One region of the Lentzea sp. NPDC004789 genome, then DNA from elsewhere that is predicted to be linked to it. Evidence: riboswitches for the same ligand, from Rfam matches in the RefSeq annotation. Region 1 holds a riboswitch; the other holds the start of a gene.

Region 1 (5,045 bases):
GGTGCAGGACGTCCTCCGCCTGCTTGCCGTCGAGCTCCGAGTTCACCAGGTCGACGAGGACCAGGTGGACGTCGGTGCCGCCGGTCAGGACCTTCACGCCCGCGGCCGCCACGTCCGGCTGGGACAGGCGGTCGGCGAGGATCTTCGAGCCCTCCAGCGTGCGGCGCTGGCGGTCGGCGAACTCCGGCGACGCGGCGTGCTTGAACGCCACGGCCTTGGCGGCGATCACGTGCTCCAGCGGACCGCCCTGCTGACCGGGGAACACCGCCGAGTTGATCTTCTTGGCGATGTCGGCGTCGTTCGACAGGATCACGCCGCCGCGCGGACCGCCGAGGGTCTTGTGCGTCGTGGTCGTCGTGACGTGCGCGTGCGGGACGGGCGACGGGTGCAGGCCCGCGGCCACCAGGCCGGCGAAGTGGGCCATGTCGACCATCAGGTAGGCCTCGACCGAGTCGGCGATGCGGCGGAACTCGGCGAAGTCCAGCTGGCGCGGGTACGCGGACCAGCCGGCGACGATCAGCTTCGGGCGGTACTCCTGGGCGAGGCGCTCGACCTCGGCCATGTCGACGCGGCCGTCCGAGTCGGACACGTGGTACGGCACGACGTTGTAGAGCTTGCCGGAGAAGTTGATGCGCATGCCGTGGGTCAGGTGACCGCCGTGCGCGAGGTCCAGGCCCAGGATCGTGTCACCCGGCTGGAGCAGGGCGAACATCGCGGCGGCGTTGGCCTGGGCGCCCGAGTGCGGCTGCACGTTGGCGAAACCCGCGCCGAACAACGACTTGATGCGCTCGATGGCGAGGCGCTCCACGACGTCGACGTGCTCGCAACCGCCGTAGTAGCGGCGGCCGGGGTAGCCCTCGGCGTACTTGTTGGTCAGCACCGAGCCCTGGGCCTGCAGCACCGAGACCGGGGTGAAGTTCTCCGAGGCGATCATCTCGAGGGTGCCCTGCTGGCGCGCCAGCTCGGCCGCAACGGCCTCGGCGACCTCGGGGTCGTACTCCGCGAGGGAGGCGTTGAACTGGTCGGACATCTGGAAGAACTCCCTACTTGGCGCGCTTGTAGAACGGAAGTGCGACGACCTCGACCGGCTGCTTCTTGCCGCGGACGTCCACCAGCAGTTGGGTGCCGGGCTCGGCACTGTCCTTCGTCACGTAGGCCATGGCGACCGAGTAGCCGAGCGTCGGGGACAGGGCACCCGAGGTGACCTCGCCGACCACCTCGTCGCCGTTCAGCACCGCGTAACCGTGCCGCGGGGCGCGGCGCTCCGGCGTCTTCAGCCCGACCAGGACCGAGTCCACACCGGACTCCGCGACCTTGGTCAGCGCGTCGCGGCCCACGAAGTCGCCCGGCTTGTCGAGCTTCACGACGCGGCCGAGGTTCGCGTGGTACGGGGTCAGCGACGTGGTCAACTCGTTGCCGTACAAGGGCATTCCGGCTTCGAGGCGCAACGTGTCGCGGCAGCCGAGCCCGCACGGCCTGAGCTCGTGCGCCTCGCCCGCGGACAGCAGCGCGTTCCAGACGGCGGCGGCGTCGGCGGGCGCGAGGAACAGCTCGAAGCCCTCCTCGCCCGTGTAACCCGTGCGGGCCAGCAGCGCGTCGACGCCCGCGACCTTCGACGGGTAGGACGCGTAGTACTTGACCGTCGAGAGGTCGGTGTCGGTCAGTCCGGAAAGGATCTCCACGGACTTCGGACCCTGGATCGCGATCAACGCGTAGTCGGTGGACTTGTCCGTCACAACGGTGTCGAACCCGGCCGCGCGCTCGACGAGGGCGTCGGCGACCACCTGGGCGTTCGAGGCGTTCGCGACGACCATGAACTCCTCGTCGCCCAACCGGTACACGATCAGGTCGTCGATCACACCGCCGTCGGCCTGCGTGATCATCGTGTAGCGCGCCTTGCCGACCGCGAGCGCCGAGATGTGGCCGACCAGCGCGTGGTCGAGCGCCTCGCCCGCCTGCGGTCCGGTCAGCACGATCTCACCCATGTGCGTGAGGTCGAACAGGCCGGCGGTGGTGCGCACGGCGTGGTGCTCAGCGAGCTCGCTGGAGTAGCGCAGCGGCATCCGCCAGCCCGCGAAGTCGGTGAACATCGCGCCGAGCTGCTCGTGCTCGGCGTTCAGAGGCGTGAGGCGGGACATCAGAACGCTCCTCCAGGGTGCGCCGAAGAGCCGGACGGGGCCGGCTGAGGCAACAGAAGAATGACACGGTCCATCAGAGACTCCTCATCTGAGCGAGCCTCCCCCTCTGTCATGAGCCTGAGAGCTTCGCCACCGGAGTGGCTTGCACCGTGGGCGAGGCCGATGGGCCTGCTTTCCAGAGTTGCCTTCGTCGTGCGGTATCTGTGCCTGAGAGATTCCGGGGAGGAGTTGCTCCTTCGGCGCTCCGACTCAACGGAGCTCTCCCGCGCGACATCGACGGCCGTGTTCAGTTGGTAGCCCCAGACGCTAGCAGGCCAAACGTCACAGCGGCACGCCCTGCGCCGTCTTCTCGACCACCTTGCGCTCCGCCCAGAACGACAGGAACGGGATCGTCCCGGCGAGCAGCACGAGGGCGGTGCCCTTCATCGACCAGCGCAGCTTCAGCGCCAGGTCGACGGAAATCACCAGGTAGATGGCGTAGAGGAAGCCGTGGATCGGGCCGACGACCTTCATGAACTGGCCCATGTCCGCGGCGTACTTGAGCACCATCGCCACGCACAACAGCAGCAGGAAGACACCGACCACGTAAGCCATGACCCGGAACCGGGTCAACGCACCCTTCATCTGCCCGCCTTCGTTCAGCGACCGTCCCGCGCGTTGAGGTCCGCGAGCATGCGGTTGTAGGCCGCGAGCTCCGCGTCTTCTTCGTCGTCGAACTGCTCGACAGGCGCGGGTTTGACGGCGTCAACGGTAGTCACCGGCGTCGCGGCGGGTCCAACCGGCTCCGGTGCGGAGAGAGGCTCGTCACGGCGCTGGCGCGCCAAGCGGCGGAAGCGCCACACCATGAAGGCCGGGAAGAGGCCGAAGAGCGGCCACTGGAGCACGTAACCGAGGTTCTGGAACGTGCCGCTGGCGGACTCGAAGCGCTGCCACTGCCAGTACGCGAGCCCGCAACAGGCGATCAGAGCGACCAGGCAACCGAGCCCGATCAAGATTCGCTGGGGGGTGAGGAGGCCGCGCACGACCTCAAGACTACTTGGGTGAGGCCTCCGACAAGGAGGCCGACCCGGTTGGGGGTCCGGGGGCTCGCCCCCGGCTGGGGTGTGAGGGCTCGGCCCCCACAAGACACGCGGAACGATCGAGGTGAGCGATTTCCGCGAACAAGGGGGCCCCAATCGTGGAGCCCCGTTCCTACTACGCCACGCCGTCCCGGCGCTGCCTCTGCAGACGTGCGACGCACCAGGCAGCGGCGGAACCGCGGCGAAGGTGCTGGAGAACCGTCATCGGACCCAAGCGCCGTCCGAGGTCGGCAGGCGTGAGCCCAGCCGCGCGGTAGTCGAGCGCGCGCTGGTCCAACGGGCTGATGCCCGCGTCCCACCACTGCTCGGCCTCGGCGACGTCGCCCACCAGCTGCCAGTAGCTCGCCGCGGCGGCGAGCAGTGCCTCGGGTGCCTCCGGCGCCCGCTTGCGCATCGCGGCCACGTAGGCCGGATCCGCCGAGTCGACCTTGACCAAGCCACGCGACCCGCCCTTGTTGCCTCCCCGCTGCACGGGGATGCCGGGCGCCGAGGGGGGAGCCTCCGCGAGCCACGCGTTCTTGATCCGGTTCACCTCCTGCATCTCTGCGTCATCAGACCGTTCAGCCGCCCACTGCTTCAACAGCTCGTGGACCCCGGAGTCCTCGACCATCCATGCCTCCTCGTCGGTCGGGGATCGGCCATTGCAGCGGAAGGTATTCGGTAGGTCTGACAATCGCCAGACCCTGAATCCCCAGAACACCCGTTACCAGTGCGTGATTGGCCTCATTCCACCCATCCGGCTCAACGCGAATGGCCGAGGATCACCCGCTGTCACTAGCTGATCGGGGTGGCCGTCCCGAAGAGGCTCCTGATGAAGGTGATGATCGACTCCGCGCCCTGCCGCAGCCAGCCGAGCACCGTCTGGACCGCGGCAGCGGACTCCTGGGGCCGGGTGATCAGGAGGAACAGCACCAGCGCGACGCCCGCCAGCACTAGCACCTTCTTGAGGTTCACAGGTACCTCTCCGTCCATGTCGGTCACAGGTGGGGCGGCGGACCGCCCGTGTCACTCGACATGGTCCCTCATTCACCCGTGCGATGAACAACGACCACGCCCAACTGGGGTCAGGATCCACCAGCCACGCACGCCTGCGCGACGGGGAATGTCACCCGAATGGCGGCTAAAGAGGGCGATGTGCAGCGCCGATGTCCTGGGCACGAGGTGAACACGGACACCCTCGCATCCCACAGCTTGGACCAGACACTGTTGCACCGGGCCTCACCCGGATGCCGACCACCCGGCATCACGCTCTGTCACCCCGTCGTGTCCTTATTAATGCGCACCCAGGCATTCATCCAATAACTCCTGACCGACGCAGTTCCATAATTTGGGCATCCGCCACACCCATGTCGGCAAGCACTTCCCCGGTGTTCGCGCCGGTCGAAACCGGAGCCGTCGGAACCGACGTCGGGGTGCGGTCGAAGCGGGGCGCCGGCGCCGGGTGCTGGGCGCCGGAGACGTCCACGAACGTGGCCCGCGCCGCGTTGTACGGATGCCGCGTCGCCTCCTCGGGCGTCAGCACGGGTGCCAGGCACGCGTCGGTGTCCCGCGCGAGGTCGGCCCACTCGTCCCTGGAACGGGTCTTCACCGCCGCCGCGATGCGTTCCCGCAGCTCAGGCCAGTTCGCCGGGTCGTCGCGCGACGGCGCGTCCGCCAGGCCCAGCACGCGCACGAGGTCGGCGTAGAACCTCTCCTCCAACGCCCCGACGGCCACGTACTTCCCGTCCGCGGCCTCATAGATGTCGTAGAACGGCACGCCGCCGTCGAGCAGGTTCTCCCCGCGGCCGCCCTGCCACATGCCCGCGGACCGCATCCCGTGCAGGAACGT
Region 2 (3,795 bases), on a different contig from region 1:
CGTCGACCACGAGTTTTCCACCCGATCGGGTCCATTTCAGGGGCCTGTCGTACCCCAGCAGCGTGACGCGGTCACCGTCCTTGATCGGCACTGGAGCGTCGACCACGAGCTGTGACCCCGGCTGGGCCAGCGAGGTGATGTAGAACGCCTCGTTCGGCCGGCCAGGAGTTGTCATCGTGAACCGCAGCGAACCCAGCTGGGCCATCCGCGACCAGTACGTCGTGCCGTAGATCGACTCGCCGTTCGTGCGCAGCCAGGCGCCCGTCTCGCGCAACCGCTGCTGCATGATCTCGGGGATCGAGCCGTCCGCTCGCGGGCCGATGTCCAGCAGGAAGTTGCCGTTCTTGGACGTCGTGTCGACCAGCGTGCGGATCACCTCGTCCGCCGTCATGTACATGGAGTCCGGCGTGGCCCGGTTCCACCCGTACGAGCGCGGGTCGAGGCCGCGCGAGGCCTCCCACTTCTTCACCACGGTGTTCGGGTACGTCGCGTACTCCGGCGTCGTGTAGTCGTGGGTCGGGATGCCGCACCGGTCGTCCACCGTCACGTCCTTGGGCACCGCCCGGTTCTTGGCCTTGTTGAAGTAGTCCGCCAGCACCCGCCGCGAGTCGTTGGCGCCGCCGATGTCGCACCAGATGACGTCCGGGTCGTACCCGTCGACCAGCTCGGTCATCTGCGGCGCCTGGTAGTCGCGCACGAAGTCCCGTCCGGCCTGGTAGCCGGTGTAGGGCTCGGGCGCTCCGCTCCACGGGTTGCGCGGCCCGTGCCCGCTCCACGGGTTGTCCGGGTTGAACCACTCGGGCATCGAGAAGTAGAGCCCGTTCTTGAGGCCCGGCGTGTACTTCCGCGACGCGTCGAAGAGCTCCTTCACCAGGTCGCGGTGCGGGCCGAGGTCGACGGCGTCCCGGCCGGACACCTTCGAGTCCCACAGCGCGAAACCCTCGTGGTGCTTGGAGGTCAGCACGTAGTACTTCGCCCCGGCCTCCTCGAACAACCGCACCCACTCGCGCGGGTCGAACTTCGCGGCGGTGAACTGCGGGATGAACTGGTCGTAGGCGAAGTCCTCGCCGTACGTCGCCGCGTGGTACGGGTTCACCGCGTTCGACGGGTCCTGCATCCACTGCCAGTACCACTCCGCGTACTGCTCACCCGGCGGCGACCACGCGGGCACCGAGTAGAGCCCCCAGTGGATGAAGATCCCGAACTTCGCGTCGTCGAACCAGTACGGCGACTCGTGCGCCGCCAGCGACGCGTCTGTGGCCTGGTAGTCGGCCACGCCCAGGGAGAACCTGGCGTGCTGCGCCGCCGAGACGCGGCCGGACCGCGCCGTCACCTTCCCGTCGAACGTGCCGGTCCGGTAGGCGTGGATGCCGATCCGCACTCGCGCCTCCTCACCGGGCGCGAGCCGTTTCACCGACGCCGGTTGCAGTGTCACCACCCCCAGCCCCTCGGCGCTCACGGAGATGTTGGACACCCACTGGTCACCGAGGTTCACGACGGTCGCCTCGATCGTCTGACCGCCCACGCGCGGCAGCTTGGTCGTGCTGCGCGCGCTGCGGACCGCGAGCACCTGTCCCTTGGCCGCCGGCTGCACCGACAGCGCGAACACGTGCAGCGAGGACTTGCCCTCCACCGCCGGGTTCGTCACCGGCAGCGTGACCGCGACCGCCTCCTTCTGGGGATCAGCCCACAGTTGCGCGGTGCCGATCGACACGGGGTGCTCGTCACGGCCGCCGGGCGAGTACCGGAACGGCGTGGAGATCGGACCACTGCCCGAGTACCAGTCAGGTCCGCTGATCGCTCCCGTCGTCGAGGACCCGTCCGCGTAGTGCACGGTCGCGGTGCCGCCGGCTGCCCCGTACGACGACGCCACGAGCAGGTGCACGGTCAGGTAGTGCCCTCGGGGCAGGTCGATCCGCTGGCCGAGAGCGACCACGTTGTTGTTCTTGGTCTGTGAATTTCCCGGGAAGAGGTACGGCACGCCATCGGCCGTGACCTGCCCGGACGGGAGTGCCTCCGCGGGGAAAGCGTAGCCGGAACCGTCGAAGTTCCCGGTACGGTCGGACGCGGTGTCGATGCCGTCGTTGTCGAAGAGGTGGCTGATGGGGACGGTGACCGGAGCCGGTGCAGCCGCGGCCGTGGCGGCGGGGACGGGAGTCAGCACCAGTGTGGTGAGCAAGGCGACGATGAACGGTTTCCGCATGAGACCTCCGATGTCTGCCTGCACTCACCATGGCAGCGCTCTCCCCGATGTCAACCGTCTCGCGTTGACACTTGGCAGTGGCCGCACATAGCGTTCGCGCTCGAGAACTGAAGACCGGCCGCGGTGCCCGTGAGGCACCAGAACCCGAGTGGGAGAGACCTCGACGAAGAAGTCGGGGCGCCGAAGGGGCAAGCTCCCGCACACTCTCAGGCAGCAAGACCGCTCGGGGTAGGCAACTCTGCACGGCGGAGGGGGCTGTTACCAGACCGAGCCGTCTTAGCCAGAGGAGTCGCCGTGGAGTTCCCCGAGAACCTGCTCTACACCCACGAGCACGAGTGGGTCGACTGGACGCCGGGCACCCAGGACCCGCTGACCTGCGGCATCACCGCCTATGCGGCCGACGCGCTCGGCGACATCGTGTTCGTCCAGCTGCCCGAGGTCGGCGCGAAGGTCGTGTCGAACGAGGTGTGCGGCGAGCTCGAGTCCACCAAGTCCGTCAGCGACCTGTTCTCCCCGGTCACCGGTGAGGTCATCGAGGTCAACGGCGCGGTCGTGGACGACCCGGCGATCATCAACAACGACCCCTACGGCGAGGGCTGGCTCTTCCGCGTGCGCGTGGAGTCCGCGGAGAACCTGCTCACCGCTGCCAAGTACGCGGAACTGACCAAGGACTGATCAGTGGCGATCAGCGTTTTCGACCTGTTCTCCGTCGGCATCGGACCGTCCAGCTCCCACACCGTCGGCCCGATGCGCGCGGCGGCGATGTTCGTCGAGAAGCTCGGGGCGCGGGTGTCCGAAGTGGACCGCGTGCACGTCGAGCTGTTCGGCTCGCTCGGCGCGACCGGGCACGGCCACGGCAGCCCGAAGGCCGTTTTCCTCGGCCTGGAGGGCAACCTCCCGGAAGAGGTCGACCCGACGGTCGCGGCGGTCCGCGTCGAGGAGATCGTCTCGACCGGACGGCTGCGGCTCGGCGGCGTGCACGAGATCGGCTTCGTGCACGACCGCGACCTCGTCATGCACCGGCGCAAGTCACTTCCGTTGCACCCCAACGGGATGAGCTTCGAGGCCTACAAGGGCGACGAGTCCGTCGAGCACGCCGTGTACTACTCGATCGGCGGCGGTTTCGTCGTCGACGAGAACGCCTCGGGCACCGACCGGATCAAGCCCGACACCACGCCGTTGCCGCACCCGTTCCTCACCGGCGACGAACTGCTCGCGCGCTGCCGGGAGACCGGTCTGTCGATCAGCGAGATCATGATGGCCAACGAGCTGTCGTGGCGGTCGGAAGCCGAAGTCCGGCAAGGACTTCTGCACATCTGGCACGTGATGCAGGAGTGCGTGGAACGCGGCTGCACCGAGCAGGGCGTCCTGCCCGGCGGCCTCAAGGTCCGCCGCCGCGCCGCCGAGATGCGCAAGCGGCTGGAGGGCGAGCACTTCGTCACCGACCCGCTGCGGGTCATGGACTGGGTGACGCTCTTCGCGTTGGCGGTCAACGAGGAGAACGCGGCGGGCGGCCGGGTCGTCACCGCGCCGACCAACGGCGCGGCCGGCATCGTCCCAGCGGTCCTGCACTACTACACCAAGTTCGTGCC

What was found. Region 1 has a riboswitch for glycine ahead of gcvT (glycine cleavage system aminomethyltransferase GcvT). Riboswitches for the same ligand answer to the same signal wherever they lie in the genome.
Region 2: another riboswitch for glycine. It lies ahead of gcvH (glycine cleavage system protein GcvH); the one in region 1 lies ahead of gcvT (glycine cleavage system aminomethyltransferase GcvT).

What each region holds. Positions count from the first base shown of each region.
Region 1 covers NZ_JBSGBE010000007.1:214,927-219,971, reverse strand. Annotated here, with positions in the region: gene glyA (serine hydroxymethyltransferase) at 1-1,030, opposite strand, end outside; gene gcvT (glycine cleavage system aminomethyltransferase GcvT) at 1,044-2,138, opposite strand; glycine riboswitch at 2,238-2,322, opposite strand; glycine riboswitch at 2,324-2,414, opposite strand; gene ACWEIJ_RS18600 (DUF3817 domain-containing protein) at 2,460-2,762, opposite strand; gene ACWEIJ_RS18595 (hypothetical protein) at 2,777-3,160, opposite strand; gene ACWEIJ_RS18590 (helix-turn-helix transcriptional regulator) at 3,333-3,827, opposite strand; gene ACWEIJ_RS18585 (hypothetical protein) at 3,992-4,189, opposite strand; gene ACWEIJ_RS18580 (CaiB/BaiF CoA transferase family protein) at 4,509-5,045, opposite strand, start outside.
Region 2 covers NZ_JBSGBE010000001.1:155,299-159,093, reverse strand. Annotated here, with positions in the region: gene ACWEIJ_RS00695 (alpha-L-fucosidase) at 1-2,203, opposite strand, end outside; glycine riboswitch at 2,343-2,435, shown strand; gene gcvH (glycine cleavage system protein GcvH) at 2,498-2,878, shown strand; gene ACWEIJ_RS00685 (L-serine ammonia-lyase) at 2,882-3,795, shown strand, end outside.